3 regions of the Paenibacillus sp. EB106-06-01-XG199 genome follow, and region 2 is predicted to be linked to each of the others. Evidence: predicted binding sites of a transcription regulator. Region 2 holds the regulator's gene; each other region holds the start of a gene.
The links. The regulator LexA, encoded in region 2, represses DNA repair genes until DNA is damaged. The targets are predictions, from matches to a motif close to CGAACATATGTTCG.
Positions count from the first base shown of each region.

Region 1: AC3WT9_RS31485 (putative DNA modification/repair radical SAM protein) is a predicted target of LexA. The motif match lies at 6,847-6,860, and genes of this name have one in related genera.
Region 3: AC3WT9_RS00755 (ImmA/IrrE family metallo-endopeptidase) is a predicted target of LexA. The motif match lies at 2,005-2,018, and genes of this name have one in related genera.

Region 1 is NZ_JBYTDQ010000014.1:88,456-99,151, reverse strand. It holds gene AC3WT9_RS31515 (Ger(x)C family spore germination protein) at 1-576, opposite strand, end outside; gene AC3WT9_RS31510 (spore germination protein) at 590-2,212, opposite strand; gene AC3WT9_RS31505 (glycoside hydrolase family 3 C-terminal domain-containing protein) at 2,452-5,238, opposite strand; gene AC3WT9_RS31500 (hypothetical protein) at 5,443-5,634, opposite strand; gene AC3WT9_RS31495 (hypothetical protein) at 5,822-6,232, opposite strand; gene AC3WT9_RS31490 (LytTR family DNA-binding domain-containing protein) at 6,225-6,674, opposite strand; gene AC3WT9_RS31485 (putative DNA modification/repair radical SAM protein) at 6,904-8,214, shown strand; gene AC3WT9_RS31480 (TIGR03915 family putative DNA repair protein) at 8,214-9,101, shown strand; partial or broken gene AC3WT9_RS31475 (glycoside hydrolase family 88 protein) at 9,264-9,593, opposite strand; gene AC3WT9_RS31470 (hypothetical protein) at 9,799-10,602, opposite strand; gene AC3WT9_RS31465 (vWA domain-containing protein) at 10,619-10,696, opposite strand, start outside.
Region 2 is NZ_JBYTDQ010000001.1:458,771-469,466, forward strand. It holds gene AC3WT9_RS02360 (hypothetical protein) at 1-136, shown strand, start outside; gene AC3WT9_RS02365 (sensor domain-containing protein) at 469-1,185, opposite strand; partial or broken gene AC3WT9_RS02370 (DUF2798 domain-containing protein) at 2,610-3,111, shown strand; gene AC3WT9_RS02375 (hypothetical protein) at 3,406-3,858, opposite strand; partial or broken gene AC3WT9_RS02380 (FtsX-like permease family protein) at 3,955-4,378, opposite strand; gene AC3WT9_RS02385 (hypothetical protein) at 4,568-4,987, shown strand; gene AC3WT9_RS02390 (hypothetical protein) at 5,283-6,023, opposite strand; gene AC3WT9_RS02395 (TetR/AcrR family transcriptional regulator) at 6,321-6,872, shown strand; gene AC3WT9_RS02400 (DMT family transporter) at 6,873-7,250, shown strand; gene AC3WT9_RS02405 (L,D-transpeptidase) at 7,665-8,003, opposite strand; gene lexA (transcriptional repressor LexA) at 8,179-8,805, opposite strand; gene AC3WT9_RS02415 (LysM peptidoglycan-binding domain-containing protein) at 9,098-9,511, shown strand; gene AC3WT9_RS02420 (DUF896 domain-containing protein) at 9,622-9,831, shown strand; gene AC3WT9_RS02425 (hypothetical protein) at 9,882-10,409, shown strand; gene AC3WT9_RS02430 (HAD family hydrolase) at 10,445-10,696, shown strand, end outside.
Region 3 is NZ_JBYTDQ010000001.1:138,213-148,908, forward strand. It holds gene AC3WT9_RS00750 (recombinase family protein) at 1-1,090, opposite strand, end outside; gene AC3WT9_RS00755 (ImmA/IrrE family metallo-endopeptidase) at 1,107-1,985, opposite strand; gene AC3WT9_RS00760 (helix-turn-helix domain-containing protein) at 2,462-2,797, opposite strand; gene AC3WT9_RS00765 (helix-turn-helix transcriptional regulator) at 2,963-3,205, shown strand; gene AC3WT9_RS00770 (hypothetical protein) at 3,206-3,346, shown strand; gene AC3WT9_RS00775 (hypothetical protein) at 3,359-3,499, shown strand; gene AC3WT9_RS00780 (XRE family transcriptional regulator) at 3,630-4,145, shown strand; gene AC3WT9_RS00785 (hypothetical protein) at 4,155-4,427, shown strand; gene AC3WT9_RS00790 (hypothetical protein) at 4,424-4,696, shown strand; gene AC3WT9_RS00795 (AbrB/MazE/SpoVT family DNA-binding domain-containing protein) at 4,701-4,955, shown strand; gene AC3WT9_RS00800 (hypothetical protein) at 5,075-5,314, shown strand; gene AC3WT9_RS00805 (hypothetical protein) at 5,414-5,644, shown strand; gene AC3WT9_RS00810 (hypothetical protein) at 5,641-7,629, shown strand; gene AC3WT9_RS00815 (SRPBCC family protein) at 8,052-9,209, shown strand; gene AC3WT9_RS00820 (MBL fold metallo-hydrolase) at 9,213-9,920, shown strand; gene AC3WT9_RS00825 (hypothetical protein) at 10,293-10,604, shown strand; gene AC3WT9_RS00830 (DnaD domain protein) at 10,639-10,696, shown strand, end outside.

The DNA of each region.
Region 1 (10,696 bases), on a different contig from region 2:
GCCGCTGTCGGAACTGATGCCCAGAGCCAATTCATGTACGGATACCGAAGGGTAATACGAACTTAACTGCTCACTTTTTTGCAGGATGTTGGATAACGCTCTGCCGGGAAGCTTCTCCGGGGGGATCAGCTTCTTCAAATAATCTCTGGCTTCGCCATTGGCAACTAAGACTTTAACTGTTTCCCGTGCTCCAGGATTACGATAATAAGTGTCCAGAATTTCTTCAATTCCGGTTTCTGCTGCTTGTTTACCAATGATAAGAATATTGGTATGTGCAAAATACAGCTTACGCGGATTTTCCTGGGTGCTGGTCGCTACAGCCTCTCTGATGGTTTTTCCATGTGCCGAGAAGGTATGCACAGCGGCTTGAGATCCCCCTGCACCGGATGATCCGCCTGCGCCGGAAGACATTGCCGGTGGAATGATGAGCTGGTATGTAATTGTCCAGTCCCCCTGCTGCCCATCAAATCCGGTTGCTGTTGTAATTCCTAATTCGTTCATTTCAATTCGGTTTCCGCACCCTGCAAGCATTAGACCTGCAACAAGCAAAATGGCAACTACCCAGCATCGGTGCACATAGATCTCTCCTTTAAGCTTTTGGTTCAGGCTCGTCTGCACTGCGGACAATGTTGTTAGAACCGACAGGATATTGGTGAGGAGCCTGTCTTTTTTTGTTAGTTCCGGATTTTATATTGGGTCTTGTTTTCATTGCCCACCAGGGTGCCCGAATAAGCAGATCTTTCATATTTGACTTGTAAAATGGACTGTATGGCAATAGATAGTCAATACCGAACGATTTTAGAGAGAGCAGATGAGCTAAAATAGGAACAACCCCTGCCATAATTCCGAATAAACCGAGAGTTCCTGCCAGCAGCATGAGAATAAAACGCAATAAACGTACGGCAGTTGCCATACTGAAGTATGGAATGACAAAGTTGGATATAGCAGTAAAGGAGACAACGATTACCATTGCGCCGGAGACCAGTCCTGCTTCTACCGCTGCTTGGCCAATAACCAGAGCTCCTACTATGGATATGGCTGGACCAATCGCACGGGGCATCCGGACGCCTGCTTCACGAATCACTTCAAAGGTTAATTCCATCAGCAAGGCTTCCAACAGAGCTGGAAAAGGAACCCCTTCCCGTTGGGCGGCCAGAGTTACTAACAGAATGGTGGGAATCATTTCTTGATGGAACGTTGTCAAGGCAATGAACAAGGAAGGAAGCAGCAAGGAAACCAGGAATGATAACAGACGGATCACCCGCAAAAAAGATGAAATGTCGTAGCGCTGGTAATAATCTTCGGCTGTCTGAAAAAAATTATAAAAAGTTACCGGGGCAATTAATGCGAACGGTGTCCCATCCACCAAAACCGCTACTTGTCCATCTAAAAGGCTTCCAGCAACGGTGTCCGGGCGTTCTGAATTTAACATTGTAGGAAAGGGAGTAAGCGGCGCATCTTGAATGAATTCTTCGATATAGCCACTTTCAAGGATACTATCTGTATCAATGGTCTGAAGCCGCTTAGTGATCTCCTGAACCACACCGGGATCGGCAATTCCTTCTATGTAGGTTACAATGACAATGGTTTGCGAATATTGTCCGATAATGTGGCTGTCAAACTTAAGATCAGGTGTCCGCAGCTTCCTTCTGATCAGAGTGATATTGACTGAGATATCCTCTGTAAAACCCTCTTTCGGCCCCCGGATCACCCCTTGCGAAGTGGGTTCTTCCACGGCCCGTCTGACCCCGCCGGCAATGGAGACAGCCAGAGCAGATTGTAAACCATCTATTATAATGACGGCACTGCCTGTAAGGACAGCTTGATAGATCTGATTTTGCGAATCAATCATTTGAATATTTCCTGCAGGCAGTGTTTTTTTTAATAAAGAAGCTGCAAGATGTTCTTCTAACCGGTTAGAGGATGTATGGGCTATTTCTTTAACTAAGCTTTCAATAAGATCGGATAACAGACCTGGGTCGATTAGCCCTTCAATATAACAAACGGCAAGAGGCCCGGTGTGCTCAGGATTATCGGAAAATTCCCGGATGGTAAAGTCAGGGCTTTGACCCAGTCTATTTTTAAGTGTGCATAGGGTACTGGCTAATGAAGCATTTATAGGCTCGTTTAAGGCCTGATGTTTGGATTTTTCCGCATCTTGGCTGGAACCTTTCGCTGGTCTCAACACATTTTTTATCCAGTGTTTTAGCATGATTAGCCTCCTCTCCTGAGTATACTATTTGCTGTCATTCCCCAATGTATGCATAACAGGACATCCATAAACAATCCGCTGGGCTGAAGAATAATAATGATTTTAAAGATTTCAGACTAGAATTAGACGGATAAATCCCTCATTATCAAAGTGCCATTATATTATTCAGGAATCAACAAAAAGAGAGCACCCCTAGGGGCACTCTCCTGTACTTCATATGGTTAGTTTCTTTGCAGCATTTACACTTGTTTGAATTCGATCGCGTTAATCTGCATGCCTGGTTTGACGAAATCAAACTTCATTTCATAGAGGCCTGCTTCCAGCTCAATCTTCACGAGCTTTAGCGTGATCCATCTGCCGTCCGTTCCATTGGTTTGAATAGTCGTCACCACTTGATCGTTTAGAGTCATATTGCTTGCACTCTGAGCAAGTTCTGTATCCGGAGACATGACGCTTGCAAAGATCCGGTATACACCCGCTTGGTCAACTTTTATGAAGGTCGAACCGGTTGCAGCCGTTTGAACCACTGCATTGTCAGCTACAGTTTGTGCTTGCCCAGCGGGAAGAGCCGGATTCGCCTTGAAGGCATCAACCGTTTCTGCAATCACTTGTTCTCTGGAGAACACGGGTGCCTGCATCAGGAACTCACAAATATTGATAGCGCTGCGCTGCAGCTCCCCACGGGTCAGGGTGCCATTGTCCAGGGACTCAATCGTGTTGTCTCCCCAGACATTGGTTTCCGCACCATAGTTGCTGACAACCATATACAGGTCATTTTGTGCACGGACCATCCAGTTTGTGTTCTTCCGGTCAGCAGGACCCCCATCCACGACATCGTTCATGATCGCCCACCAGTCGGTCATCACGATGCCCTTGAAGCCCCATTCTCCGCGAAGAACCGTTGTATTCAAATCATAGTTAGATGCCGCCCAATGCCCGTTCACCGGATTATAGGAGGTCATAACCGAATTGGCTCCACCCTGTTTTACCGCGATTTCAAAACCTTTCAGATAAATCTCGCGGAGCGCCCGTTCGGACACAATCGCATCCACCTTACTGCGGTACTTCTCCTGATTGTTGCAGGCGAAATGCTTCAGTGTAGCGTTCGATCCGCCTTTCATAATCCCGCGGGTGCAGGCTGCAGCAAAAACCCCTGAAATCAGCGGATCTTCCGAAAAATACTCAAAATTGCGCCCGTTCAATGGACTGCGGCGAATATTCAGACCCGGTCCCAGCAAGGCATCTACACTGTTGCTTAACAGCTCCCGGCCTTCCATGACGTACAGCTCTTCAACCAATTCAGCATTCCAGGTTGCTGCCAGCAAGGTTCCAATGGCAACCTGTGTCGCCTTCTGCCCGCTGTCCATGCGAATGCCTGACGGGCCGTCTGCGGTACAGCCAACCGGAATTCCATAACTGAACAGCTGATCACTTACCCCACCGAAAGCCGAAGCCGTACCCGGTGTAACGAGCGGACTGCTCATGCCTTCGCCTCTGACAATCGCCGCCAGATCCTGGTCGCTAAGCTGGGCGATGAACGCCTCCATGCTAACCTTTCCTTCATGGACATCTCTTAGTTTATATCCTTGATTACCGGTTTGCGCCAAGGTTTCAGGGAGATTGCTCTGAATGCGTTCTGCCATAGAAACCTTTTGTTTTGGCACCTCTGCATAGGCAAGTTCATAAGAGCCGTCTGCTTTGCGGGCTCCCGGGTGCATTCTTGTAAAGCTCTCTGTCGGCGCCAGCGCCTCTTGCAGCTGCTCCACAACCTGAAGAGCTTCCACGCTGTAACCGCTCTGTCCTTCCACGCCAACTTCGGCCAGCGCTTTAACACTGGTTCCTACGTAAAGGCGGTATGTCCCGGCTTCCAGCACGTAAGCAGAAGCATGACCAGTCACCCCGGCGTCATCGTAAGAGGCCATCGAATGAACAGGGAAGCTTACAGTCAGACGCTGCGATTCACCAGGCTGGAGAAGTTGTGTCTTCACGAAGGCAGCCAAAGCTTTGGCCGGCTGGCCCAGCTTGCCTTGGGGCGCTTCATAATAGACCTGAACGACCTCTTTTCCCGCAAAGGCAGTTCCCGTATTCGATACGTTCACTTCAATAGCAATGTAGGCTTCTCCATCCTTGGTGATCACTTTGGCTTCTTCCGGCTTCACTTCAAACCGGGTATACGATAGACCATATCCAAATTCAAATTGAACCCGCTCCGGGCAAAACGTCTCAAAATAACGATAGCCCACATAAATATCTTCCTGATAGAAGTTCTTGAGTTCATTGCCGTAATTACGGGTCGAGGGATAATCCTCGATGGAATAAGCAATCGTATCGGTTAATTTACCGCTGGGTGTCACTTCTCCGGCCAGCACATCGGCAATCGCATTGCCGCCCTCCATACCGCCCTGCCAAGCATAAATCACACAAGGGATGGGGTGCGCATAACCTTCATCGTTCAACCAGCTCATATCGATAATATTGGAGACATTCAGCACCACGACGGTTTGCTCAAAATAGGCCGTCACCTGCTTCAACATCGCTTTTTCTTCATCATTTAACTGGTAGCTTCCCGGCTCGTTGGCATTATCCTGGTCTTCCCCGGCCGTACGTCCGATCACTACGATAGCTTTATTGGATTTAGCTCTTGCCTCTGACACCAGTTCATCGGTTAAAGGCATCTCCTTCTGGTGCCACGGCTCTGCAGCCCAGCCCCCGCCGCCATTATCAAACGGGTTGCTCTCAATCCACGTTTCATATACAGCTGCCAATGGCTGGTTAATGGAAATGTTCTGTTTATTCCGGAGACCATCCAGCAGGTTGGTTGTATGTGAAACATGGACACTGCCGCCCGAACCGGTTCCGCTGCGATAATAATTCACCTGGGTTCTGCCAAAAATGGCAACGTTGTCGCTTGCCTGAAGCGGAAGAACTTGCCCTTCATTCTTTAACAGCACTGCACCTTCTGCGGCGGCGACTCTGCTGAATTCAGCAAACCCTTCTAATGGAACTCCAAAACTTTGTGTGCTCAATGTATTCTCTCCCTATTGTCATCTCTATACTAATTTCAACAACTTAATATTAATATACAAGCTCAGCTTCTATAAAAGCAAAGTTTCATCATTTAATATTGTGAATATTCGGCTTGTTCATCCACCAGACATTCCTAAACACCCGCTCCAGGAGCGGGTGTTTAGGAAAAGCACCAAGGGACAAGGTCCCCGGCGGCCTGATTTTTATTTTTTACGCCGTTGTTTCGTCATCCGGTTATACATCACAAACGCAGCTATAATCGCGCCGATCATGCCGACGCTGGTCGCCGAATCATTGTCCATGCCAAACAGAAGGCACAGGTTCGTAACCACACTTCTCGTAAGCAGCGCAACCAATATCAGCATCAACGGACGCCAAATGTTATATCCTCTCATCCCTGCAACACCCCTGACCTAATTTTCACAAATCGGCAAACCCACTCAGCCTAAACCATCAATCTAATCTACTATTAGATGCTATTATAGCATAAGTAGGAATGCGCATACATTTTGGCTAGGGTTGCAGAGCCAGGAGTAACTGATTCCTTGGGAATAACACTTTTAGCCCCCGCCCCGCTGCAGCCTATTTCAGTATCTTGTTCAGCTCTTCCACTCTTTTTCGGCTGTCTATTCTAGCGTAGAAATAAAAAGCTATGGTGTGCATTACAACCGACAATAACAGCATTCCGGGCCACCAGGGCAGAATAACGTGAAACATATCTTGTGAAAATAACCAGACAATCAGCATTCCGCCCGCTATCGTAATAATGGAGGAAATCAGAATATTCCAGAACGGCTTTAAGGTGAAATGATTCCATAGGGCATCGTACATAATTCCAAATAATACGGCCGATATTGCAGCAATCCCCGCAACATGCCACAGGTATACCATACTGATCGGTTGGTCCCTATAAAACACCGTTAACAGTAACGTTACCCATAAGGATGTCACCGTAAATACTTGAAAAAAAGAATGCTTGAACTGGCTAATCATGATATCTCCCCCTGAATTGTTTAATGTAATAGCGGCTGACAAAGTAACTGGAATGATCCGTGAGCACCACTTGAATCCTTGCGTTGCCAGTGGATGAAAACTCTTTAATATAGCCCGTATTGATAATGGTTTGATTATTGATTTTCATAAAAAGGGCTGAATCCAGACTTTCATCGACATATTTCAACCGTTTATTGAGCAAATACCTTTCTCCGGTAATTACACGTACGCTGCACATGCGGTCTTCCGCTTCAATTACAGCAACCGTACTCCACCCGATTTGAACATGGCGGTCATTTTTCGCGTTAATCACTACAAGCTTTTTCTCTGCAGTATGAATAGCCTCTTTAATATTCCCCCAATGTTCCTTTTCCGCAGGATGGGTACTTACTTTGGCGACACCCCGGTCTAATGCTGAATCGGCTTCAAATAGTACGTTCAATGCTGCATCCTCCTTTCACAACTAATCTTATAAGCAAAACCTTGCTAAAACTATAGTATTGCGTTTTCTTGCAAAATCCTGCGTCTTTGTTGCACGGCGCTGCGCCGCATATGCGCTGACACGAAAGGACACCCTTATATGTGTATTTTTATGTATTTGTTTGATTTTGACAAGAACACTTGTTCGGGTTATACTTTTCCCAAGTGAGGGGGATATGAACGTGGATATCATGGATAAACTCGAAATTTTAACCGCTTCGGCCAAATATGATGTGGCCTGTACCTCAAGCGGATCGGACCGCAAAAGTCAGGCCGGAGGTATGGGCAATGCCGTCAGTATGGGCATCTGCCACAGCTTTGCGGCAGACGGCCGCTGCATTTCACTGTTGAAGGTGCTCATGACGAACAGCTGTGTTTATGATTGCGCCTATTGTATCAACCGCAAATCGAACCAGACACGCCGGGCTGCATTTACACCGGAGGAAATCGCAGACCTCACCATGCAGTTCTACCGCCGCAATTACATAGAAGGCCTGTTTCTCAGCTCCGGCATTATGCGTAACCCCGATTATACAACCGAGCAGCTGATTGCCGCTCTGGAGCTGCTGCGGAATGTCCATCACTTCGGGGGCTATATCCATGTGAAGGCGATTCCCGGTGCAGATGATATATTGCTGTCCAGACTCGGCCTGCTCGCCGACCGCATGAGCGTTAACATCGAACTGCCCTCTAAGGAGAGTCTTGGCCGGCTTGCACCAGATAAGAGCAAACAGTCCATTCTGAAACCGATGGCCCTTATTAAAGAGAAGATAAATGAGAATTCTTCAGACATTGTCAAATACAACCATGCTCCCCGCTTCGCACCGGCCGGGCAGAGTACACAAATGATCGTTGGCGCAACACCGGACACCGATTACCAGATTCTTAACCTCACGGAAGGGTTGTACCGGAAGTATGGGCTAAAACGTATCTTTTACTCTGCCTACACCCCCGTGGTAGAGCATTCGCTGCTGCCTTCCCTGGACACCAAACCGCCGCTCCTGCGGGAACACCGGCTCTATCAGGCTGACTGGCTGCTGCGCTTCTATGGCTTTCAGGCCAAGGAGCTGCTGGATGAAGCAGCGCCCAATTTCAATCCGCTGCTTGATCCCAAATGCAGCTGGGCCATCAATCACCGCGAGCAGTTCCCGGTCGAAATCAACCGCGTGCCGTACGAAACGCTGTTGCGTGTACCGGGCATCGGCGTAAGGAGTGCTCAGCGGATTGTAAAAGCCCGGCGGGCGGGGACATTGGATTTTTACGCGCTGAAGAAGCTCGGTGTCGTGCTGAAGCGCGCTCAATTTTTCATTACCTGTAAGGGAAAAATGCTGGAGGGGTTAAAAGTCGGCGAGCATACCCTGCTTCGTTCACTCATGTCCGGCCAAGAGCTGTCCCCGTTTCTACAGCCGCAGTACGAGCAGCTTTCCCTGTTCGATGACACGTATTTGGCAGCCTTGCCTGCAGCGGGAGCGGCAGAACTGAGGAAAGGAGAATCCTCCTGATGTTCAAGACGGCCGCTCTGGCCTATACCTATGACGGCAGCTTTGAGGGCCTGCTATGCTGCGTGTTCGAGAGCTACCAATGGAAAGAAACTCCGCTCACCATACATTCGGAGGGTGAAGGGCAAGGCATGCTGCTGGAATCCAAATGGATTGAGACCGACAACGCCAAAGCAGGCCGGGTGCTGCGCTCCATACCTCTGCGCATCTGTCCTGAGGCCGAAGAGCTTGTCCGTTTAGGATTCTGGACATGTACGCCAGACAAGGAACTGCTGCTGCTGAACTTTCTGTATCTCGGCTTCACGCATGGCCGCAAGGTTATGGACATGCTTGCCGATGATACCGTGAACGCCTTGCAGAAGGCGGTACAGCATCTGCGGCGGGAAGGGCATCTCTTTCTCGGCTTTGTGCGGTTTTCCGTTTACGGTCCGGTCATGGCAGCGGTGATTGAACCCCGCAACTACGTGCTCCCTGTCATTCAGGAGCATTTCTGCGACCGGTTTCAGGGCGAAAGCTTCATGATCTATGACAAGACCCATAGCATGGCACTGATCCATCAGCCCGGGCAAGAGGCCATTATTCCACTGCAGGAATGGATACCCCCGGAGCCGGATGCGGCTGAGGAGGCCTATCGCCGCCTATGGAAGAAATTCTATACTGCCATCGGTATTCAGGAGCGCCGCAACGACCGGCTGCGTTCCTCCCTGATGCCCAAACGCTACTGGAAGCAACTTCCGGAAATGGACGGGGGCACTGCGGCGGTACCGGCGCTCACAGCTAAACAGGCGCAAACTGCACGACTGAAGAGCAAGGAGCGGCGTGAATTGCACCAAGTAGAAACAACTGCGTCGCCCTTACAAGGACGAGATTCGTTTCAGCGAGAACGATAAGGACAATTTACAGTACACATTTTCTGATCACACGAAGAGAAAGGCGTTTCGCCAGCAGGTAGTTTTTTCAGTGGAGGCTTCTGCTCTAAAAGCACAAAGAGCACCCATCCAGGTGCTCTTGCTTATGCTTCTCCAGCTTGAAAGAGCAAGCTTGCTTCCGGGCTACCGCTCGTACCAGTATCCCGGAATGCCCCGCTCCAGCCGCATCAATGCTTCAAGATAGTAATAATCACCCCAGATGGTGTAGTCATCCGGGGACTCGCCACCTCTGACGGAGTACGAACCATGCTTCAGCAGACCTTCCGCTTCCTCGGCACCCCGAGTGGAATAATGCTCTGCCAGTGACTTCACTGATGCTTCCGCAGCGTCCAGGAAAAACTGGCGCTCCGGATCGCCCGCATCCATCTGTCCGGCTATCTCCAGCAGGCCGCAGGCGGCGATGGCAGAGGCGGAGCTGTCCCGTTTCGTATCCGGCCCCTGTGGAGCATCAAAGCTTTATTGCTGGCCATCTTGCTCTTAGGGCTTCATTCTATGGACCACATCCAGATTAAAAGTATATTATCAGAATCCCGCTTACCATATTTTGTATTATACTTAAATAAAGGACGATCACCACAAATGTCCGTTTTACTTATGTATAGTTTATTTTCTCAACTTATTTGGCAGCCCTACTCAAATGGTTAGAACTAACCAACAATTAATTCCAGCGAATTTCCAAAAAAGAAACATCATCACTGGCAACATGGTTATACGACGTTTCGATCATCTGTCGAAGTTCCGCGTTTTCCGGATACCTTTTCCAATTCCTGTACCCCATTAGTCCGTCCGTGAATACTTGTATACAATTCGGTCTACCGGAACCTTTTGCAAGATCCATAGACAGAATAGAAGGCCCTTCTCCCATAACACCATGACAAGTCGACCAACGGTTCCATTGGGAAAACCCGCTTACTAAGCCTGGAATCTCAGTGCCATGATCGAAGAGACGAATAGCTGTATCTCCCAGCCAGGCTACGGTGATCTGACCCTTGTTGCTGTCAGCCGTGTAGCTAATCTTCCCGCATACAAATGTAGTCTCGCTGCCCTTCAAGCGTTTCTCCTCCAGTACTTCACGGAAGAGGCCGCCAATATGCGAAGGGAGTTCATAATGGTTGATCATATTTGTAGCCGGGGCGGTCATTTGCTGCAAGCCTGAAGATAACTTGTACTTTACAACTTCGCTGTCCGCAGAATTAAAACAATCGGATTCAGACATGAATTGCAGCAGAGAATCCCCTAGGTATTTTGCTGCTAAATTTCCGTAAAAGGACTGGCTGACCCCATCACATACACAGAACAGGATGCTGTCATCCGTTACTCTATAGGTTATATAGTCCTGCCCCATATCATCTCCCTGCCGTGACTCTCTGGAACGGGCATAGGTGCAGCGTATGTTAAACAGTCCTGCTTGCAGTGACGACAGAGGATATTCCAATCGTTGGTCAATCTGAAATAATCTCATCTCTAGCATCACTGTCCTATCGTATCGGAGTAGACGCAGATATCTGGAAGCCTAAAGACACCATTTCGTGACTGCTGCCAGGCAGCATCATCAG
Region 2 (10,696 bases):
GTTCTCAGTAACGCTTGTGAAGAGCTTCCCCGGAAACAAGCAATCCTACAACAGAAAGAACACGAGAAACAAGAACGCCAGAGTCAGATTAAGCCAGTTGTTGACCTACTCAGCACGGCTGCTGGCCGGAGCCTAAAGGCTAAGGAGTTGCGCTTGCTTCAATCATTTGAAGATAAGGATATTGCTGTATTTGCCACTCTTATGTCTACGTATTTGGAAGATCACTGGAAGGCATTGTTGCCGTGTCGGATTTGCTCACCGCCAGCCATAGAGAGATGGCAGAGGCGGCATATAACACGCTTAGTAGTGTTAAAGAGTAGATCAGTGTCGCAGTAGACGCAAACTGTGAAACTGCCTTCGCCATTCGGGACTTTAATGCAAGAGATAGCGCTAATACTGGGCGCACTAAAAAAATGAGCTGTCCCAGACAGCCATTTCATGGCTTAGGGACAACCCTCTTCATTACTATTAATACTGCTGTACTTCCTCGTAGGGTACAAGCAGCATTCTACGCTGTACATCCATAAGCAACCGAATCGCCCAAGATGCGATCACGGCAACGACCAATCCAGCTACAACATAAGAAATATACTGTTGAGGTAATGTCCAGTGGATATTAAACAAAGCAAACACACTATTCTCAAGAATGTTCAAATCCATCGTTTGCAGAAAAATCTGATGAAGCACAGGTAGTGTAATCAGACTCAATGCAGTCGCTACCATCGCTACCGTAAGTGAAAAGAAGACAATACTGGAAACGAACCGCCCCATAATCAACATGATGTTACGTGCAAAATCCGCACCATGAAAACCCAATTTTATTCGTTGAAGGAAGCTTGCTACCTCCTTCTGCATATCTGATCTGTGTTCCTCGGTCGATCTAGGAATATCCAGCAATGATCTTACTAGCTCTTGTTCAAAATTTACGATGTAATCTAATCCCTTAGCTACTGCAAAAAACAAGGGAATGCCGATGAAAATTGGTGTTAATCCAATGGATAACGCTAGCCCTGTCACCATAAACACGAAATAGACAATCGTGATCGGCAATGATATTAAGAAATACAAAATACTCCGATATGTCTTGGGACTTCCTCCACGTTTGCGAGGTTTAGATTGTGATTCTACAGGAACTTGTATGGAATCCAGCACTCCAATCGGCCTAGTATACACTTTATCATTCATTTTCCCTGTCCTTCCTCTCACGTTTTTCAATTACTTTCATTATACGTGGTGAAGAGAAGGCTCAAAACAGTCTTGGGAATGGAGTTGTACCAGACCTAAGGCTAGGATTTGTTTCTCCGAGCAGCAGGAAATATAAGTCCAAATATCCAAGGCAGCATGAATCCAATAATGTTATGACTAAAGCACTTATAACAAATCTGATTGCGTTGAGGTTAATGCACAGTGCGAAGATACATGACATAAGGGGATAGAGTAGGTTACAGCCCTTCTCTGCCTCCAAGGGAGGATAAGTAAGATGGACGTTCTACTTGACAAGGTAGTTAAAACACGGAAGCCTCAAATGTTTCGGATGCAACGAAGTTATTCCTGAAAAAACGGAAGGCGTTAGGTTTGCAACTATGGCAAATGAAGGCAGTGTTTATTCCACTTATACGTATGCGATGTAAAGAATGGATAAAAAACAACCACGGATATTCCAAGAGGGCGAATATTACAGAGGAGATATCAAAGACACCTAAGTTTACGAGAGGGAAAGAGATCAGTACATGACTCATTACTGAAATAAAGGAGCCCTTAACGCGTAATTATTGAGGTTTTTTTGTTTGAGGGAAAATTTTATCCATGAGTGAAAAAAGGTCTATCGTATAGATTTTGTATAATTAGGTTTAAGGGGCTGTCATAGCCCATTAATTAAAGTCTAAGTGCTTACTCTGAGTAGGTAAAGGCATTAAACTCTCGATTCCTATCCGAATCCCATCTGCTGTGCAAAAAAAGGAATAGGGTATAAATTAATTCATTTGACGGTACGAAGGTCGTATTTGATTCAAAAATTACCGGACTATTTATTAACTCCAATTAAACCAGCCAAATTTATACCCGGCAATAAAAAATAAAATGATCCATTCCCACAACATCAACAGACGAAAGGTACGAGGGATAATTAAATACTCGGTGTACAGTTTATTTAGTATTTTCAAGGTAATTCCCCCTTTGTTTTCATAATAACACACAGAGGAGGTTAACCGCCCAATCCCCTTTATCAGTGATTCATTTTTTCTTACTCTGCTTTAGAATCAAGGGTGCAGCAGCTATGATGATTATTATCATAATGGATAACCACGTACTAGTAGTCAAGTATACACCTCCATACTCCAAATACTACTATCTTAAGATTATGTAACATGTGCTTTATTTTATAAGAAGAGGCATGATTGGTATGAGCGGGCAACCGAAATACTGCGCGTGGAGCAAACGCATTTGATCTCCTTTGTAGAGATGCATGTCTGGACCATACTACGAATATTTATTATTGAAGTAACCAACAGGGGAATCTAATAAGTTTCAGTACGGTCTTTTTATTGACCGAAAATATATGTCTCATGATACGTCTGCCATCTGAAATATTATTCACGGAGATGACAAACATGCATGGAGACACAAGACTGCCTAGAAACGCAAAAGAAGGTATATTATTTTTATTGATTATTTCAATTCTTTCAGTAAATACTATTGCTCCTATTATTGTGGGGTTGGAACTTGGTTTCAGTAAGGAAGTGTATATAGATACACTAAAGATTATTCCATTCATGTGGATAATCGTAGTTTTATTGGTAAGATTACTTGCAGGACCAGTGGTTGGGAAAGTAATGCCAAAATTCATGGGACAAACCGACGGTTTTAACGCCAGGGTTCTATTGAATACTTTATTGAATGTCACAGTGTTATCTATTTTATTATCGGATTATCGGTACATGGGTTGGGACCAAACAAATAAGCCTAGAACCGTTTAAAAACTTCCTTCACATCTGGCCAAGAAACTTTGGGATAGCTTTTTGGATTGAACTGTTGGTTGCGCAGCCAATAGCAAGATTTGCAATGAAAACATTACATGCAAGTCAAGAGCGTAAAACAGAAAGTAATGCGTAATTAGCTGGAATGTTGAAAATGAATAAAGAAAATTAGGGAACGTCCTTGGTGGACGTTCTTTTTTTGCACATTTGGACCATGCTGTGCAGAAGCTACTCGTATTAGACGATTATTCTTAGGAGAAGTATGCTGCAAATGTACCGGGGGATTGTTATGAGATTTATAAGTGTAGACAAGGAGCGCCGAGGTATAAAACTGCGGGCCTCAGAGGATGATTGGGATTGGATCAAGTTAGATGAGAGTGACTAAATAAAAAATCCCCGTAGTCTCCGGGGATACAAACTAAAAAGATCATTACCCATTACCTGCTACTGCGCTCCCACTGAAGCATCTTGCTCCTAAAGTAATGCCATAATTAGTAACTACATAAATGGTATATCTGAGTTGACCTGAAAGTACATCTGCAGCAGGAGGGTAGTCAACGGCGGTCAGTCCGCTCATTTCATAGATAGACTCAAATTGCGTAGCTGGCTTTTGGTAGACGGTGGAAAAGATCTGAGTACCGTTTCGCAGTATGGTAAAGGTAGCATTAGGGACGACAGTTGAACTTGAAGAAGCGGATAACGTTAGCCGGGCATACGCATTTAGTGTCACCCGGACCAAGCCAACATTTTCAGGGGAAACACTTGTTGTCTGTAATCCTATATCTCCAAACGTGTAGGGAAAAGAAGATGAACTTAGCCCTAACGCTGGTGTATCAGATGTACTATCTTGGGCAATACGCATATCTAAAAATTGAATACTCATATATTTCACCTATCCTCTCATGTAGCTAATACAGCTTATGAGAGTGAATGATAGATTGTTTGTATTAAGATAAAAAAAGTAAGAGAAATTAGCTATTTATTCAGCTGTCCGAAGCCGTTCCAAAATACTTTTTCTGCCGCTTAGAGAATAGCTGGCTAGTGGAATACAGATTCCAAGTAATAATAGAATAGGCAGTACACCGAGCAAGGGCCAGATAATGAATTTATAACTCATAAACCACATTAAATCAGTAAAGGGTTTTGCAATCAAGAGTAAGGATAGACTTCCTAATAAGCTTGAGCATACTCTGGTACCAAGTACAAAGTACAGCCCTTCATAGATAAGCATTGTTTTCAATTGTTTATTGGTCATACCAATGCTTTGCAATATGGCAAATTCCTGGCGACGGGTCAAAATACTAGTTAATATCGCATTTGCAAATCAGTACACCAATTAAACCAATAATCAAGCTAAGTGTTCCGCCAATCACTACTACTGTATTTTGCATACCTGTGATTTCATTCTTTACAATACCATCGCTCAAAGCGATATCATCTTCAACTATTAATATGTTATTCATTATTTTTCTCCGATCCTGTCAGTTTTACTTAGCGCAATAACTAAAAAAGATGTTTAGCCGGGTGTTATTAATCTACGCATTAACATCTCCCAAGAATAGTATAAAGCAGAACTGGGAGGAGATGATGAAATGGCAGAAACGGTTATTGCGTATAGTGATAATGTTGTAACTCCTATTACTAATGGTATCAGTTTGCCTATTCCTAATAATGGTGGAGGCGTACAGATTGCATCGTTGTCGGTGTTTATTGACCCTGCAAATCCCAAGTCATTTAACCATAGGGTGGAATTAAGGGCCTTAATTGGTGTTAGATTAGTCGGAGCCGGAAATATTAGACTTCTTGTGCGTATTTGGCGGGCTGGTACTGAAATTTACTATAATCTGGTAACTAATGTCTTTGATAATAATATAACACTTGAAGAATTGTTTGTAGAAACAGCGCCACTGGGTGTACAAAACTATCAATTGATCATTGAGAATCAGACTCCGGCAACTACTGCTTTTGTCTCCGGACCTTTAGTCTTTACGGCTACTGTAACTGGAAAATAGTTCACCATCCTTTGACGAACAATACCCCGTCAGTGTTTATAATGACGGGGTATTGATGTCTATGTTTAAGCTTTTCCCATACAGGTGCCGAAAGTGATTATGGATTTTATGGAGCAAATGAAACATTTTGCACAATATATCGAATTACGAAGAATGCAATAATGAACACGGAGGCGAAACCAAGTAAAAAGGAAACGATAGCTTTGTCTGAACGCGTGAGTTTACTCATTGCGGTCACTCCTAGTTAATATTTAGTAGATTATACAATTAATCGGTGTACATCACAAACTACTTATTAATTTACTTGGATGAACTGCTCAACGAATTGTTGCCGGTCTCTTTTGTTGAAGTGTGGATTGCTTACTTTCTCTCTCCATATCTCATTGGAAGCCAGTGTACTGAAGTCCACGTTATAAAATCGCTCGATTTCTCCTTGCGTGAGAGCTACGGAATAGATTTTCCCATCGTAGGGAATCACCATGTCAATCGAAGCAGCTCCGGGGAATTGCGCAAATAATCGGCTTGTTTCTTCCATGAGCAGTTTGTTTATTTGGTCGCCTGTAGAAAAGTAATCGATGTAATCTTCTTTTGTAATGCCGGAGGTTGGGTTCGCTTCTTTATATGCTTGGTAAGTCTCAAAAAAAGTAACCGTTATATTGTCTGTCCCGACGTTTACGTCTTTTATAAAAGTTTTACCTGTAAGATTGGCAGTAAAAGCCAGCACCTCGTCAGCAGATAAAGGTACTTGATCAGCAGACGTTGCTTGAGTGGCGTTGACAGTTCGTTCGGCTGAAGGTGAAAGGGGTGGGGCAGTTGTAGGTTCTGCTGTAGGCTTAGTCGTTGGTTTTGTTGCTGGAGATGGACTTGATTCAGTTGTTGGCTTGGCAGTAACCATCGGTGTTGCTAGCGCCGTAATCGAAGAAGTATGATCATCTGACTTGTCATCGTTCCCGAGGGTAACCAACCCTATGATGCCGGCGGCTACTAAGACCACCCAGAACCACCAAATTGTATAGAATGGTTTGTTCTTTTTCATCTTTTTCCTCCCGCCTGTAAGGTTGAATTCCTGTATAACTCTAGGATAGCCCATTCATTCACCTTACATAAGTATGGATAAGACATATGCGCGTAACCAAACTTAAAGAGAACGGCCAATAGCGGAACGAATAGCTGATCTTCAAACTATATGGTAGTTATTACCCATTTTGTGGGCATTGCAAGCGGATAGCGTATTCACAATATATTTTTGCTTGCGGAGTAGTCAGGTTATTTATACTTATATTGGTTTGACAAAAAACCGTCCAGACGGTACAGTTCAAATGGGGGTGATAAGGTGACTGTACATAACAACAGCTCTAAGAAAAAAATGATTTTGCAAGCGGCTTCCTCCATTGTTCGTGATCAAGGGGTGGAGCACTTAACTCTGGAAGCTGTGGCCAAAGCGGCCAACGTGAGCAAAGGCGGTTTACTGTATCACTTTCCTAACAAGGAACAACTGGTTTCCGGTATGGTGGATGAGCTGACCCGAAACTTTACGGAAGATGTTCAGAGCCGTGTAGAGCATGACCAGCGAGAAGCTGGTAAATGGAGCAGGGCGTACATTGAATCTACTTTTTATGGTTTTGGAGAAGGCAGTGACATGAACTCGGTGCTGGCAGCAGCTTTATTTACGAATCCAGGGTTGTTGACAAACATGCAGGAGAAATATGCTGAATGGCAACACAATTTTGAAAATGACGGTGTGGATCCACTTCGTGCAACCATTGCCCGACTGGTGACCGACGGACTCTGGTTTGCAGAAAAGTTTGGACTGGCACCGCCAGATCAGGAGTTAAAAGAACGCATTTACAAAGAATTGATGGACGGAGTAAAGGAGGAGAAGTAAGTGCCGTATCTGTTTTTGGCGATATCCATTGCCAGCGAACTTGTAGGAACTTCGATGCTCAAAGCATCGCAAGGATTCACCAAAATTATTCCTGTAATCGTAATGCTGATTAGTTTTATTTGCTCGTTCTTCTTTTTGTCGTTATCACTGAAGACTATTCCATTAAATACGGCCTATGCAATTTGGTCTGGAATCGGGGCGGTAGCTACAGTTCTTATCTCGGTACTGATCTGGAAAGAAAAAATAAATACAGGCAGCGTAATAGGAATAACCTTAATCGTCATTGGTGTGATTGTGCTGAATTTGCTGGGTCCCGGACATGGTTCCTCTGATGAGGCTGCCGAAACACAACAAACCAGCCTTTCCGATAGAGCCTAGGCCAAATCTGCTGAAATAAAGATCATATACAATTTGTTCCACCCAACAGTATAATGACGGAATAACTGTACCCTGCCAAAACGGTGGGGTATTTTCATATTTATGAACACAGGGGAGTGAGGAAAGTTGTCTATGCATCGTGAGATTTTTTTCCTTAATGGTATTGGCGTGTTTAGCGTATTGATGTGGCTCATATCGGTTGTAGCTTGTATTTACGCATTCGTACTGTTGGTTAAACTTGCCCGGAGAGGAATAATAGCTTTGGATTTGTACATATATGCTAAAAATCGTGAAATACGCGACCGGTATGAATCGGCAGACAGGAAGGACCCATATTAAGCACAATGAAAAACACCCTCGATCATTTTTTTGTGATCCTTAGGGTGTTTTTGCTTTTGTCTGATCACCATGCTGTTAATCCCTTATTGTAACCCGTGTTCCAATAGGCACGATTGCTGCAAGGGCCAGCACATCCTCATTGTACATGCGGATACAGCCATGGGAGACCATATGTCCGATGGAGGAAGGGTCATTCGTTCCATGAATGCCGTAATGTGGTTTGGATAGACCCATCCAGAATGCACCGAAGGGTCCGCCAGGCTTAGGCTGTTTGTTAATGATAGTGTATTCTCCCGCCGGTGTAACGGTAAGCATGGTGCCAATACCGACAGGGAACCCTCTGGTAACGATGTTATTGTCAAGCAAATAAAGCATGCGCTGCGACAAATCAACAATAATCCGATAATTAGGCATAGATTCAGCACTCCTTTGCTATCAGAATATGTGCGGAGTGCTGTTGCTGTTCGAAGGAATTGTTATATGGGATAAACAGAACAAATGTTCGTGATGAGTAAAATGACCATTTGAAAAGGGGAAAGGGCTGCTTCACTTTTTCAAGTGAAGCAGCCCTTAAATATGAACAAAAATATTAATGGATATCGCGGAAGAGACCGATAACTCGTCCCAAAATCGTAACGCGGTTAAGACGGAGGGGTTCATAAGCCGGATTCTCCGGCTGTAGACGAATGTGGTCACGTTCTTTGTAGAATGTCTTGACTGTAGCTTCGTCTTCTTCGGTCATGGCAACGACGATATCGCCGTTGTCAGCAGTCTGCTGCTGGCGGACGATTACATAGTCACCATTCATAATACCTGCTTCCACCATGCTGTCACCGAGAACGGAGAGCATAAATACCTTGTTATCTCCCACATAGTGGGAAGGTAGTGGGAAGTAATCTTCGATATTCTCCGTTGCGGTAATCGGCACCCCGGCGGTGACCTTACCTACGACAGGAATACGGGTAACCGTCTGTACGAATTGATGTACATTCTCGGAATCTTCCTGGCCGAGCAGCTCAATTGCACGCGGTTTCGTAGGGTCGCGGCGGATAAGGCCTTTCTTCTCAAGCCGGTCCAGATGGCCGTGCACTGTGGAGCTTGAGGCCAAGCCTACAGCTTCACCGATTTCCCGGACGGACGGAGGATAACCCTTGCTACGGACTTCGTTACGTATAAATTCCAGGATCGCCAGCTGACGACTCGAAATCTTTGACATCGGAATCAACCCCATATAGTATGTTTGGGAAAATTATAACATAGAACTTCCGTTCGTACAAACATAAGTTCTAACAATCTGAGATTAATAGTGGAAATAGTAGCCTTTTACCATATTAGTATCCAATAACGGTTTGAAAATGGCGGGAAAAGGCAATGCCGGTGCTGAAAACTGACACATTTATGGATACGGAAAAAAGCGAACAATTGTTCTAAAAAATCTATTGATCAAAACACATGTTCGTGTTATATTATTTTCGAAAGTAAGAACAAGTGTTTGGAGGACGATGACAATGTTAAAATACAGTACATACCGCAGCATCTACGAAGAGGCCGGTGAAGTTAATTCAACTAGAGGACAATCTGCTTCTAATCATATGAATGAAATGAAACAATCCGCCGCCGCTTTATTTTCGGAGATCATAGGACTATGCCGGAAAGAGTATCTGGTGAAGCTAATGCTGGTCTTTATGCTTGTTGTATCGGGATTTACAGTTGTTGGTAATGTTTTTGCGAGTTCAGCATCATTAGTGAAGCAGGAAAAGCGGGTAGTAGTTGAACGCGGAGACACGCTCTGGAGTATCGCCCTAAAGAACAAACCAGCGGGTATGAAGACGGTCGTATATATAGAAGGAATTAAAAAAACAAGCGGTTTGAAGAACGGGAACATTCAGGCTGGAGATATACTGACATTGCCTGTGTATTAACTTCATCATAAGCAGTATAGACTGACGTAAAGAGCTTTCAGGGGGGAGACCTTGACAAGCTCTTTTTCTCATGGCAAAGTTAGAATGAATTTATAGGGGAGGGGAAAGTATTGAATATTGACGAATTGGTCGCACGCATCAATGAACTGGCACGCAAACAGAAGAATGGCGGCCTGAGTGAAGAGGAATTGGCTGAACGGGCCAAGCTCCGCGAGATTTATCTGGGCAACATCCGCAGCAACTTCCGGGCCCAGCTCGACACTATTGAAATCGTGGATAATGATGAGCATGAACAAGGCAACAAGGGACTCAAACATTAGTCCAGTGTGTCTTTTTCATAGATATTACAGGATGACTAGGGGGAACTGACATGGCCCGTTCTTGGGAAAGAATGGTTCAACGCAACACACAGCAGATCAACAAGCAAAGAAAGAAGCAGGGCAAGGATTCCATTTATGTTTCTTCGTCAAAATCAGCTGCGAAAAATAGTGATATCTTTAAGGGCCGCAACATTGCATTTCCTGTTGTTCTAATGCTGCTTGGAATTATGTTCTGGGTGGTAGGCTCGATCGACGAGGCCAGAGGCAGCGGCATCCTTGCCAATTGGCTGGGCGTCGTTCTTTACTTTGCGCTGGCGGCACTTCTATTCTTCCGGCGTCCGTATCTGAAGGTTGAGCGCAACAGAGTGTCTACGATTAAGTATAACCGTGAACGCTGGCTGCAAGCTGGAGATATTGAGAAGATCACTTTGTCCCGTGGAGTGGTCGTGCTTAAATATAAGGGCAAGCGCAAACAGTGGATTTTCTCCAAGCTGATTAACCGCTATAACACTGAGGCCATGGGTGTACGCCTGGAGGAGTTCGGCAAAGCCAATAACATCGAAGTAGTACACGAGTAGGAAGATATAACAGCGTAGGGAGAGGGAGAAATCTAATGCCAATTACCGCCGTACTATTTGATCTTGACGATACATTGCTCTGGGATGAACGGAGTGTTGAAGAAGCCTTCCGCAATGCATGTGAAGCTGCAGGTGACTCCATTGATCCTAAAGAGCTTGAAGTTGCTGTTCGCAGGGAAGCCAGGAATCTTTATGAAACTTATGAGACGTTCCCTTTTACAAAGATGATCGGGATTAATCCTTATGAAGCACTTTGGTCCAATTTCTCAGCTGGAGAACAGCCGGAG
Region 3 (10,696 bases), 320 kb from region 2:
TGGAATAACATTTGCCCTGAAGAGGTCCCTTATAAGCGGTCTTTCCGCCGCACATATAATAAGCTTTTTGTTTCCTTTTAGGTCCATTAAAGGCGCCGCCATAATATGTCAAGCCGCAGCATCCGCACTTAATAACCCCACGTAATAAGTAGAATCTGGTCTGATTTCGGAAAGCTTCAATTTGATTATTCCTTAAAGCTTGTTGAGCCCGTTCCCAGGTTTCTACAGATACAATTGATGCCACCTCACGCACGATTAGTTCTCTTTCTCTAGTCGCTCGTTTTCCGTATTCATGGATGCCTTTGTAAGTTGGATTAACAATCATGTTCCTGATTCGTGAGGGGCTCCATACTCCGGCAGTGTTTTCTTTGCGCTTACCTTTTGTTACCTTCCTACCATGAACAACATATGAGGGCGGGATTCGCAACGAATTAAAATAATCTGCAACTTTAACTGTTGACATTTTTTCATTAGCTACAAGATGGTACATCAGTCTGATAATACTTGCTTCAGACAAATCTAGTTTGCCAGGAAGAGGTTCTTCATTTACTTCAAGAAATCTTTCTTCATTGACTCGGTACCCAAAGGGGACAATTCCACCAAGCCATTTCCCTAATCGAGCATGACGATTTGCTCCATGCCATAATGTGTCGAGGAGAGTGTCACGGTCAAACTCAGCTTGACCGGCTAAAACAGTTATAATGAATCGTCCCATTGGGTCGCCAGTATCAAAAGGTTCAGTCATACTTTTGATTTTAACACCATGTTCTTCGAGCTGGTAAATGGCATCAAGTGTGACGCGTGCCTTTCGGCCAAGACGCTTCATGTTGTAGATGAGCACGGTTTTGAAACGGCCTGACTTGGCATCATCCAGCAGCTGTTTTCCGTCCTCACGCTGATCTAGGCCAATTGTGCCGGTAACTCCATCATCTTTATACCAGCCTACAATATTCAAATTATGTAACTCACAATATTTCTGAGCAAATTCTATTTGATTTTCAATGGTTTCTCGTTCCTGCTGATCATCTGAAGATACACGTGCATAAACAACAACATCTTTCTCATGCAATGCATTTGTAAAATTAAGCATTTATAATTCCTCCACATTAAAAATTGATGGCATCGTCTACGGCTTCCATAGGCAGATACAGCCGTGTGGCTGTCTGACCGTGCCGCCAGGCAACACGGGATAAGTTAATCTTCACGTACCCTCTTTGAGGAGGGAGGGAGATATCCCCGGGAAGGACAGTAGCATCCTGCCTGGATCGGTAGAATGAAGAGTTATGTAGCTTGTAATTTCGTTCCACGTTGAGAAGCAACGGCTCGTCCCATTTGAATCCCTGACGTTGCTCGATGATCAAGGCTTGCGGGCGGGAGAGATCCCCTAACCCATACAATGAACGAATACGGGGCTGATGGAGGTAGTCGAGGCCTGTCACAGGGGATTCGTAAACGGTTGTATCGAGACTTGATGGAGAGTGGCCAGCATATGTAAAGGTAGACATGAATTTTGACTCGGTTATTCGATCTTGAATTTGATTAAGGCGTAGTTTAGCAAAATCCAGATAAATGTGGAATTCGCTGACCAGTAAGCTAATAACTTCACTTCGGTTCACTGGCAATTGCATCTGTTCAAGCATAAAGAACGGTATCATTGCATAAAGCGCAAATCGGTTTGCGTCGTTCTCTTGGGCTTCGCGAAATAATTCTGGCATCCAACGTTGATCACCGGAGTGACGGATGACATGGCAAAGCTCGTGAAAAAAGGTTTTTCGCTGTTCTATGTAGTCATCTCTCCTGTCAATAAAAATGACTTTATCCTCATTCTCACTAAATGGGCTATTGTCGTAATAAACGATGTCTACTCCGAAGATCATAGCGATCTTGTCTATATCAAGATCGTGTGGAGTCAGGATACCACCTAACAGATATTGTTCCTCAATCCATTGTTCCAGAGGGGTTTTGAAGTATTTGTAAAAATCCATGTTTCTTCCTCCCTTTATGCGCACATATGTTCTATTTGATGGTGAAAATAAAAGCCATTGCTGGCTTGTGAGTGAAATAATACCATTCTTTTAGGTGTTAAGGGAATAAATCCCATTTATATTTGTATTTTTCATAGTTTGCTTATTAGAATCGTCATTAGCTAAAGATACTGCCAGAAGAATAAAACATAACAATGAAATTAATAAGTATTTTAATGCTTTAGCTTTTTCTTTTGTGAAAAATGAGACTACGGCTAAATACAGAGTTAATAAACAACCAGGTATGCATAGTATCAGTGCAATTAATTTTATATCTTCCCAGAAGTACATTACAACAAAACCAAGGAATAGAAATGATATTATTGTCTTTATCTCTCGCTTAAATAGAACACCAAGAAGTAAAAAAACTATAAGTATGAACAATAATCGTTACCTCACTCTAATTCCCCATCGGTTGGGGGAGTTGCTCATTTGTTCTATTTGTTTGCTTGTTCGGCAGCTCGCTTCTTCATTTCCCGATAGCGTATGAGGGCAGCTTCCATCTCATCTATTTCATCTTGAGTGTAATTATCGGGACCTCCAAAAAAGGACATGTTTGTTTCGATGTTCGGTGTATCCCTTCTTCCTAATAAATAATCGGTGTCTACATCAAGGCAATCAGCTAACGCGACAAGAGTTTCATCTGATGGTGTGCTGTGTCCATTTTCATAATTGCTTATTGCGGATTTTGTCATTTTTATTTTTAAGGCAAGTTCCTCTTGAGTTAGTTTTCTTATCTTCCTCCATTTAGTAAGTCGATCTCCTCGGAACAATATTAGCCCTCCTATAAATTAAAAGTACAAGTATATTGTACATTTAGAAACAACTAAAATAAATGAAGTACACAATTCTTGTATTTATGAGTTGACATACACTAATCCTGTACTTTATAATCAACACCATAAGTACAAGAATGGTGTACAAATGAGGTGAACGACATGAAAAATGAATCCTTGACACAGGCTCGAAAGAGGAAGGGTTTCACTCAGGAGCAACTTGCAGAATTGCTTGGTTATTCTAAGGCAAGTGTAAGTAACTGGGAGAATGGTTATTCAAATCCGTCACTTTCGGATGCGTTCAAGGTATCTGAAATTCTTGAAGAAGACATAAATTTTCTTTTTTCTGGTTTAAAAGTACAAGTTCAGTGTATTTCTGGAGATTCTGAGAAGGAGGTGATTTGATTGGAAATCCAAGACATCTGCGAAGTGAAGGAAACGCGGAAGGCCGAAGAAGCGACCCGGCTGATCCGTGAAGGCTGGGTTCTGGATTATCGGGAGCATGGTCAAGGCTATTCCCGGTATGTACTCATTAAATTCAACTAAGGGGATGTTGGCGTGGAGAATCCAAAAGGTATCGAATACAAAGCTACCTATGAGCCGAACATGAGCAAAATGGTCAAAGCGTTACAGATCGTTAAGGAGGCACCGATTCCGAATCATTCAGAGGAAGTGCAAGACAAGCGGGATACCGCATGAGAGAAACCCGCCGAGCTGTACCGGCAACGGCGGGTGGGGGATACGGCAAGGGGATTTGCTTAACAACATCATACATCAGGCCTCTGTCCGATAGCATCCCATTAAATTGGACAAATGAGGTGAAACCAGATTGGCAATTGGACATTTTCCTGAAGCGCTCAAGGATGTCATGCAGCGCAGGGGAGACACATTAGCAAATGCTGGACGAGCCGCTCACGTTGATGGCTCTCAGATCGGGAAAATTGTTAAAGGAACCCGTAAAGCTTCCGAGCCGGTCATGAGAGCAGCGGTTGAACATTACGATGATAGTCAACTTTTCCTGGCTGCGGCGGCGGAAGTCACCGGTGGTGCTTCTGCTCCTTGGCTGGATAATGTGGACCTACATCGAGCCAGCGTGTTATTCAAAACGCTTGAGGAGATGAGGGAAGTGCTGGACGCTTCTGGACACGCTCCAATCAGCAAGACGAATGAACAGATTAATGATACCGAACGTCAGCAGATTAAACGACTGCTCATGGAGACGGTAGAGGCAATCACAGCACTAACCCACTTGGCTGCCGTGCTGTGTAAAGAGTATTCCTTTAGTTGGTTGGGGACTTGGAAGGAGCACCGGGCTGAGCTGAAGGTTAAAAAATATTTGAAATGAGGGAGTGCTTTGGAAAGAGAGCAGTTGGTTACTGAGGCAAGGGAAGCCGGTCAGCATGCAGCTCATAACCTGCAGATGATTCGGAAGAATCCGGAAAGGATGTTGCCCGGGAAGGCTGAAAACGCCGAGGAATATCTGAATAACATGATTCGTTTTGCAAGAGAAGAAATGAAAAATGACCGCCGGCTAGGGCAGTCACTTGGTTTGAAATCTCGGTTAGAGAGTCTCTTGATGTCCATTTTAACCCCGAAGCGTGAAAAGCGCAAGGAGGGGGCGACGTGACCGAGCAGCAGATTAGAAATTTTGGTCAGGCGCTGGCTGAACGTTTTAAACAGGTAAGCGATGAAAAGGCTGCCGCAGAAAGACTGTTCCGCGAATCACTTTATTCTCCATTATCAACTCGCTTTGAGGTTCTGGAGCTGGAGCGGAAACGGGATATTGCCCAAGCTACTTATGAAACATGGGACGAGGTCACCACTAATCTCCCCTCTGAGATTCAAACTGCTTTTTCAGAACATTATCAAAAAATAAATAGTTCTACGGAGGCTTAATTATATGAAATCTACTGGAATTGTACGCAAATTGGACGAGCTTGGACGGATCGTTATACCAATTGAATTACGTCGCACCATGAACTTGGAGATAAAGGACCCTGTGGAGATTTTTGTGGACGACGACAAAATTATCTTCCGTAAGTATGCGCCAGGCTGCGCGATCACTGGAAGCCAAGAAGATTTGGTTCCGTTTGAAGGGAAGTTATACAGCCGGGCAATTATTCAGCAAATGGCGGTAGCCGCTGGGATTAAGTAGGACAAGCAAGGGCTTCGGCCCCTGTCTTGGAGTATCGGAGCTTAGAAGTAACCTTCCTCCCTCCGGTATTCCAAGATGCGGCTGACGCATCAAGTACATATGAAAGGAGGCGGCAGCATATGCAAGTCATTCAATCTATTACAGTAGCTTCGGTACCGGCATTTATTTTCAATGTCGGTGGTGAACACAACGACAAAGCAATCATTGAAATAAAGCAAGTTGGCGAGGCATACCCCGATCATGTGCATTCAGAGTATTGGGTTCTTGATGAAGATGGTCAATTGATCGTCAGTATTGAAAACGCTCCTGTAATTGTGGAATATCGTCAGATCGTTGTGCATGAAGACAACGAAAAATAGCCCACTGGCATGGGCTATCACTGTTCTTTGAAAACTCAATAATTCACTTGCCCCCATTTTAACAGGTGGGGGCGCACTAAACAAGAGGGAGTGCTTGGAATGTCAACTGCCTTTTCTGCTGACATCAGTGGTCAGCGCATCGAGGTTGGAATTAAACCTCCTACTAATTACTCTCCGTCGGTGCTTACTATCCGGCAACAATCCGGAACATTCCAACTGCATGCCGATCCTGATCAGCTTGCAGAAGTGGAGTATGCTATCCGCTCTTATCTGGATAGCATCAAATACCCGCAGCCGGTTACTCCGGCAGCTAAGGAGGGAATCGCTTGAAACGTATCGTTCTGGAGCGCTTGACGCTCCGTAATTTCAAAGGAATCAAGGAATTTGATGTTCCGGCCAATGGTCGGGATATTGACATTTTTGGAGATAACGCCACAGGCAAGACCACGATATTCGACGGTTTCCTATGGCTCCTGTTCGGCAAAGACAGTGAGAATCGTACAGAACAGAAATTCGAGATCAAAGAGCTGAATATTGTCGGCATGGTTCAGCAGCACAAACTGGAACACGAAATTGAAGGCTCGCTCATGGTGGATGGCACCCGGCGGATATTCCGGAGGGTGTACGCCGAGAAGTGGACGAAGAAACGTGGCGCGCCGGTGGAAAGTTTCGAGGGCCACACCACCACTTATTACGTTGATGGCGTCCCACTCAGCATGCGAGAGTTTCAAGTTGAGGCTGACTCCATTATCAAGGAAGATTTATTCCGGCTGCTAACCAGCCCTTCATATTTCAATGGAGTGTTGAAGAAGGAGGAACGCCGCAAGGTGCTGCTGGAGGTTTCCGGCGATCTTACGGATGCTGAGGTCATTCATAGTAACAAGGAGCTGGCCGAGCTTCCTACGATCTTGGCTGGCCGTGAAATCGAAGCACATAAAAAGGTTATCACCGCTCGAAGTGCAGCTATTAACAAGGAAATTAAGGAACTACCGGTTCGGATCAGCGAGGTTCAGAGACAGATGCCTGACGTTGCTGAATTGGACGAAGATCTCCTAAAGGAAGATGTGGAGCTCTTGCGAAGCCGGATTGAGACCCGGGAGGCAGAGGTTTCCCGGATTCTCTCCGGCGGCGAGGTTGCTGTAAAGGAGAAGCGCCTGCGCGAGATTGAGGCAGAGCAGATCGATATCAAAAACCGGCTGCAATCATCGGTGCTGAATAAGGTGACCGAGAAGCGGAACGCCGTCAACCTTAAGCACACGAAGCTCGACCAGTACCGCCGAAACATCGAAGATAAGCAGCAGCGGATTAAACAGAATGAACGTTTGGCTGCTGGTTGTCGTAAGGAAGCAAACCGGCTCCGAGCAGATTTTACCGCTTTGAAAGAAGAGGTATTCGAACATCATCATGATGCGAACTGCCCGACTTGCGGCCAGAATCTTCCGGAGGAGCAGATTAAGGCGGCACATGAAAAGGCTGAGGCTGATTTTAATCTGCGGCTGGCAGACCGAAAAGCCCGGATTAATGCAGATGGGAAGGCTGCTGTTGCCGATGCTGAGAAGTTTGAACAGGAAGCTAAGCGGCTGCAGAGCGATATTGATGAACTGAACAATACCCTGGCTATCCTACAAGCAGAAATCAGTACGGCAGAAGCCGAGCTTACTGATCTGCGGGCGGGCGTCAAGGACCCGGCAGCAGATCCTGAGTATGCCAGCAAGGCTGCCGAGGCGAGTCAGCTGAAGCAGGAAATCGTAACTTTACGGCAATCTAGTCAATCGGCGGCTGCAAGTGTCCGGGAAGAGATCGGCAGGCTGCGGCTGGAAGTCGAGGACATGGAGCGCGATCTGGCCAAGTTTGACGGTATACGACGAGCGCAGCAACGTGTTGCGGAATTGGAACAGCAGGAGAGCAGTTTGGCAGCGGAATATGAGCGTCTGCAGCATGAGCTGTATCTGTGCGAAGAATTCACCAAGACGAAGGTTTCTATACTGGATGCCAAGATTAACAGCAAGTTCAAGCTTGCCCGATTTCGTCTCTTTAAGACACAGGTTAACGGCGGACTCGAAGAGGTCTGCGACACACTCTATAAGGGCGTGCCGTACGAAGGCGGGCTGAATAATGCTGCTCGGATCAATGTCGGCCTGGACATCATCAACACCTTGGGAGCTCATTACGGCTTTTCGGCCCCGATCTTTATCGATAACGCTGAGGCCGTGACAAAGTTGATCGGGACGGATGCCCAAGTGATCCGGCTGGTTGTAAGTGAAGCAGATAAGAAGCTGCGCATTGAGACTCCTGCTGTGCAGGAGGCGATCTGATTGCTCTTATGGATGGGGGATGAAATAGAGTATCGCACTCCTGATGGGAGGACTCTTACCGCTAAAGTCGCTGGTGTAAGTGGAAGCCGTATTTATCTCCAAGATGGTAGCGTCACTTATGAAAGTTACGTGATCAGAGTAATTGAAAAGAAATAAGGAGGCGATTTAATTGTACGACGCTCAGAAAAGCATCACAGCACAGAAAAAATATTGTCAAGAAAACGAAGCGCCACACTTTGCGCCAGAGTCAGGAAATTGCTGGAGCTGTCACAGAAACATCTATACCCCAATCGAAAAAACTGGTTGGAATGGTGGTACGTATACCAGCGGAATTACAGTCGAAAAAGCCGGTACTGAATTGGTTACGGGTTGCCCTCATTGCAACCGGTCTTACTGCGATTAATACACTGGAGGCGATTTAATTGAGCACAAAGCCGTTTGAAACAGGCCTTGCAAAGATAACAAACACATTTGCACCTATGATTGAGAGCCAGCTTATGAGCAATGGCGTCAATATGGACCAATATTCCAAGCAGTGCGTTATTAACGCTATTTCAGCCATTAACACGGTATTGGACAGCAAGGGGATCGACTGGAACAACCCTGACCTTGATAAGAACAATGTAACTCAAATTCTATTGAACGTGGCTTCATTGAAGCTCAATGCTTCAGCAAGCCCGCGCGAAGTCTACTTCCAACTTCGAAACATAAAAATCACCACTCCAGAAAAAAAGGATATTTGGAAGAAGCAAATTGAAATGGGAATCGAAGGGGATGGCAATGATGCTATCCTGTCCAACTTCGGACGGAACGTCGAGAAAGTTTATCCATATTGGCTTGTGAGGGAAGATGATCACTTTGAATATCCAAAATTCCGTGGTGTGAATTATGAAGCGCCGGTGTGGGCACCAACCGGGAAAGGAGAGGTTGTGCGCATTGTTTACCCCATCCTTCACACGGATAAGACGCTTCACTTTTACATTTCTGAGCGTGAGGATGTAGTGAAGAACCTCATTGCCCACATGAATAACAGCATGATGAATATGACCTTTGGGATTTGTGCTGATCGTTACAAAGCGACCCCTGAACAGAAAAAGAAGATTTCGGCGAAAAAGTCTGAAATCCTAAAACGGGCGAAAGAGTTGGGTCTTGGATCCCTTGATGATCCTGAATTACAAGAATATATCAGCCCTGCCTGGAGTGAGTATCAAAGCCGTGAATCCATGCTGATCCGGAAGATGCGAAACAATGTCGTGAAGAAAATTCCGAAGGATTTCGGCAGCGCCTTTGTTGAGATGCTTCACAACGAAGTTTCTGACCCGGATTTTGCTGCGGTCCACCGTGAGATTTCGGAGAATGCCAATAGTGAACCTATTGATATACCCAATGTCCCTCCCGTGAAGCCTACTGCAGAAGAACCTGAGCTACCTTCACAGGAGAAGCCCGACACTCAGCCGGATGTAAAGAATAAGCCTTCTGCAGATAACTCAGGGGCAGTCAATGATTCGGAGGATTTCTCAGGGGATGTTCCACCAATGGATTCGTCGTCTAGCGGAAATCCTGATGACCTTCTCTTTTAGCCTATGATTAGTATCCAATGTCTCGGCTCCAGTAGCGCCGGCAACGCCTACCGAATTACGGATGGGAAGACTGCCTTGCTACTGGAAGCCGGGTTTCCTTATAAGTCGATTCAGCGGGCGCTTAATTTTCGCATGACAGACATTGCCGGGTGCTTGATCACTCATGAGCATGGCGACCACAGTCGTGCTGCAGCTGACATAATGCGCACCGGGATTCCGGTGTACACCAGTCAAGGCACAGCGGATGCCCTTAACCTTTCGGGGCATCGTCTGCGGCCTGTGGCTGCGCTTAAAAGCTTCATCGTCGGATCATGGACGATTATGCCATTTGGCGTCGAACACGACGCAGCGGAGCCGCTGGGCTTCCTGCTTGCCAACCAAGACGGCGATAAGCTGGTCTTTCTGACCGACAGCTACTATTGCCGGTACAAGTTCCAAGGACTCACACACATCATGATTGAGTGCAATTATTCCATAGATATCGTTAATCGTCGTGTGCTGGACGGAGAGCTTCACCCCGCGCAGAAAAAGCGGTTGCTGCGCTCACATTTCAGCCTAGAGCACGTAAAGGAATTTCTGAAAGCCAATGATACCCGAAATGTTGAGGAGATTTGGCTGCTTCACCTGTCCGATGGAAACAGCGACGCTGAACGTTTCCAAAAGGAAATAAAGGAGCTCACCGGCGCCGTGGTTCAGGTGGCCAACAGATGAACGGTCCACTTGGAGAGCGTATTTGGAAAAGCATGATAGGCGAGCGGTTATGGGCCTTACGCCCAGTCGATGAAGAGGCATTCAAAAGAGAGGTGCGAGATTATTACGCTCGAGGCAATCCTGGCTTTCGGGTGATCAAAGCAGCCTATCCCTATATTTACATTCAAGACGAACGGAGGCCTGAACGATGAACGCGGTGCAGCAGCTAGATCTATTTGCGCTTATTGATCCACCGAAACCAAAAGCTCCAAAGCTGGCATCGCCCTTACTCAATGGAATGTACTACGAACGGGCCACTGGATTTTTTGTCTCATTTGTACGAGGGCGACGGCATTACGAAGTCTCTTGGGTACAATGCCTAGGAGACAAGGCGTGGAAAGAAAAAACAAAGAGGGAGCGTGCCATATGACAATGACAAAAGAGGAAACAGAACAGCGGTCAGAGGATATCATCAGAATGCTTACAAAGAAATTTGAAGATGCAATCGATGCGGGGCCTGACCAGGCCGAACATTTCTTTACTGCAATAGCCTTTACTTTAGGATCGCTCATTCCAATATCCATGAAACCTTCAGGGTACGGTCCCATGATAGGTCAGCTCTTGGATTCATTAACATCAGGAGTACAAGCGGGCATAGAAGCATCAAAGAGCGATGTGACATTCATTAAAGTCGTCAAGAGATAATGACTTTTCGGCTGCTACGGGAGGGGGAGACGCAATGACCGAGACAGCCAGACCAACCCTTTCCGGGCTTTTGGAACAGTTTGATACCATTG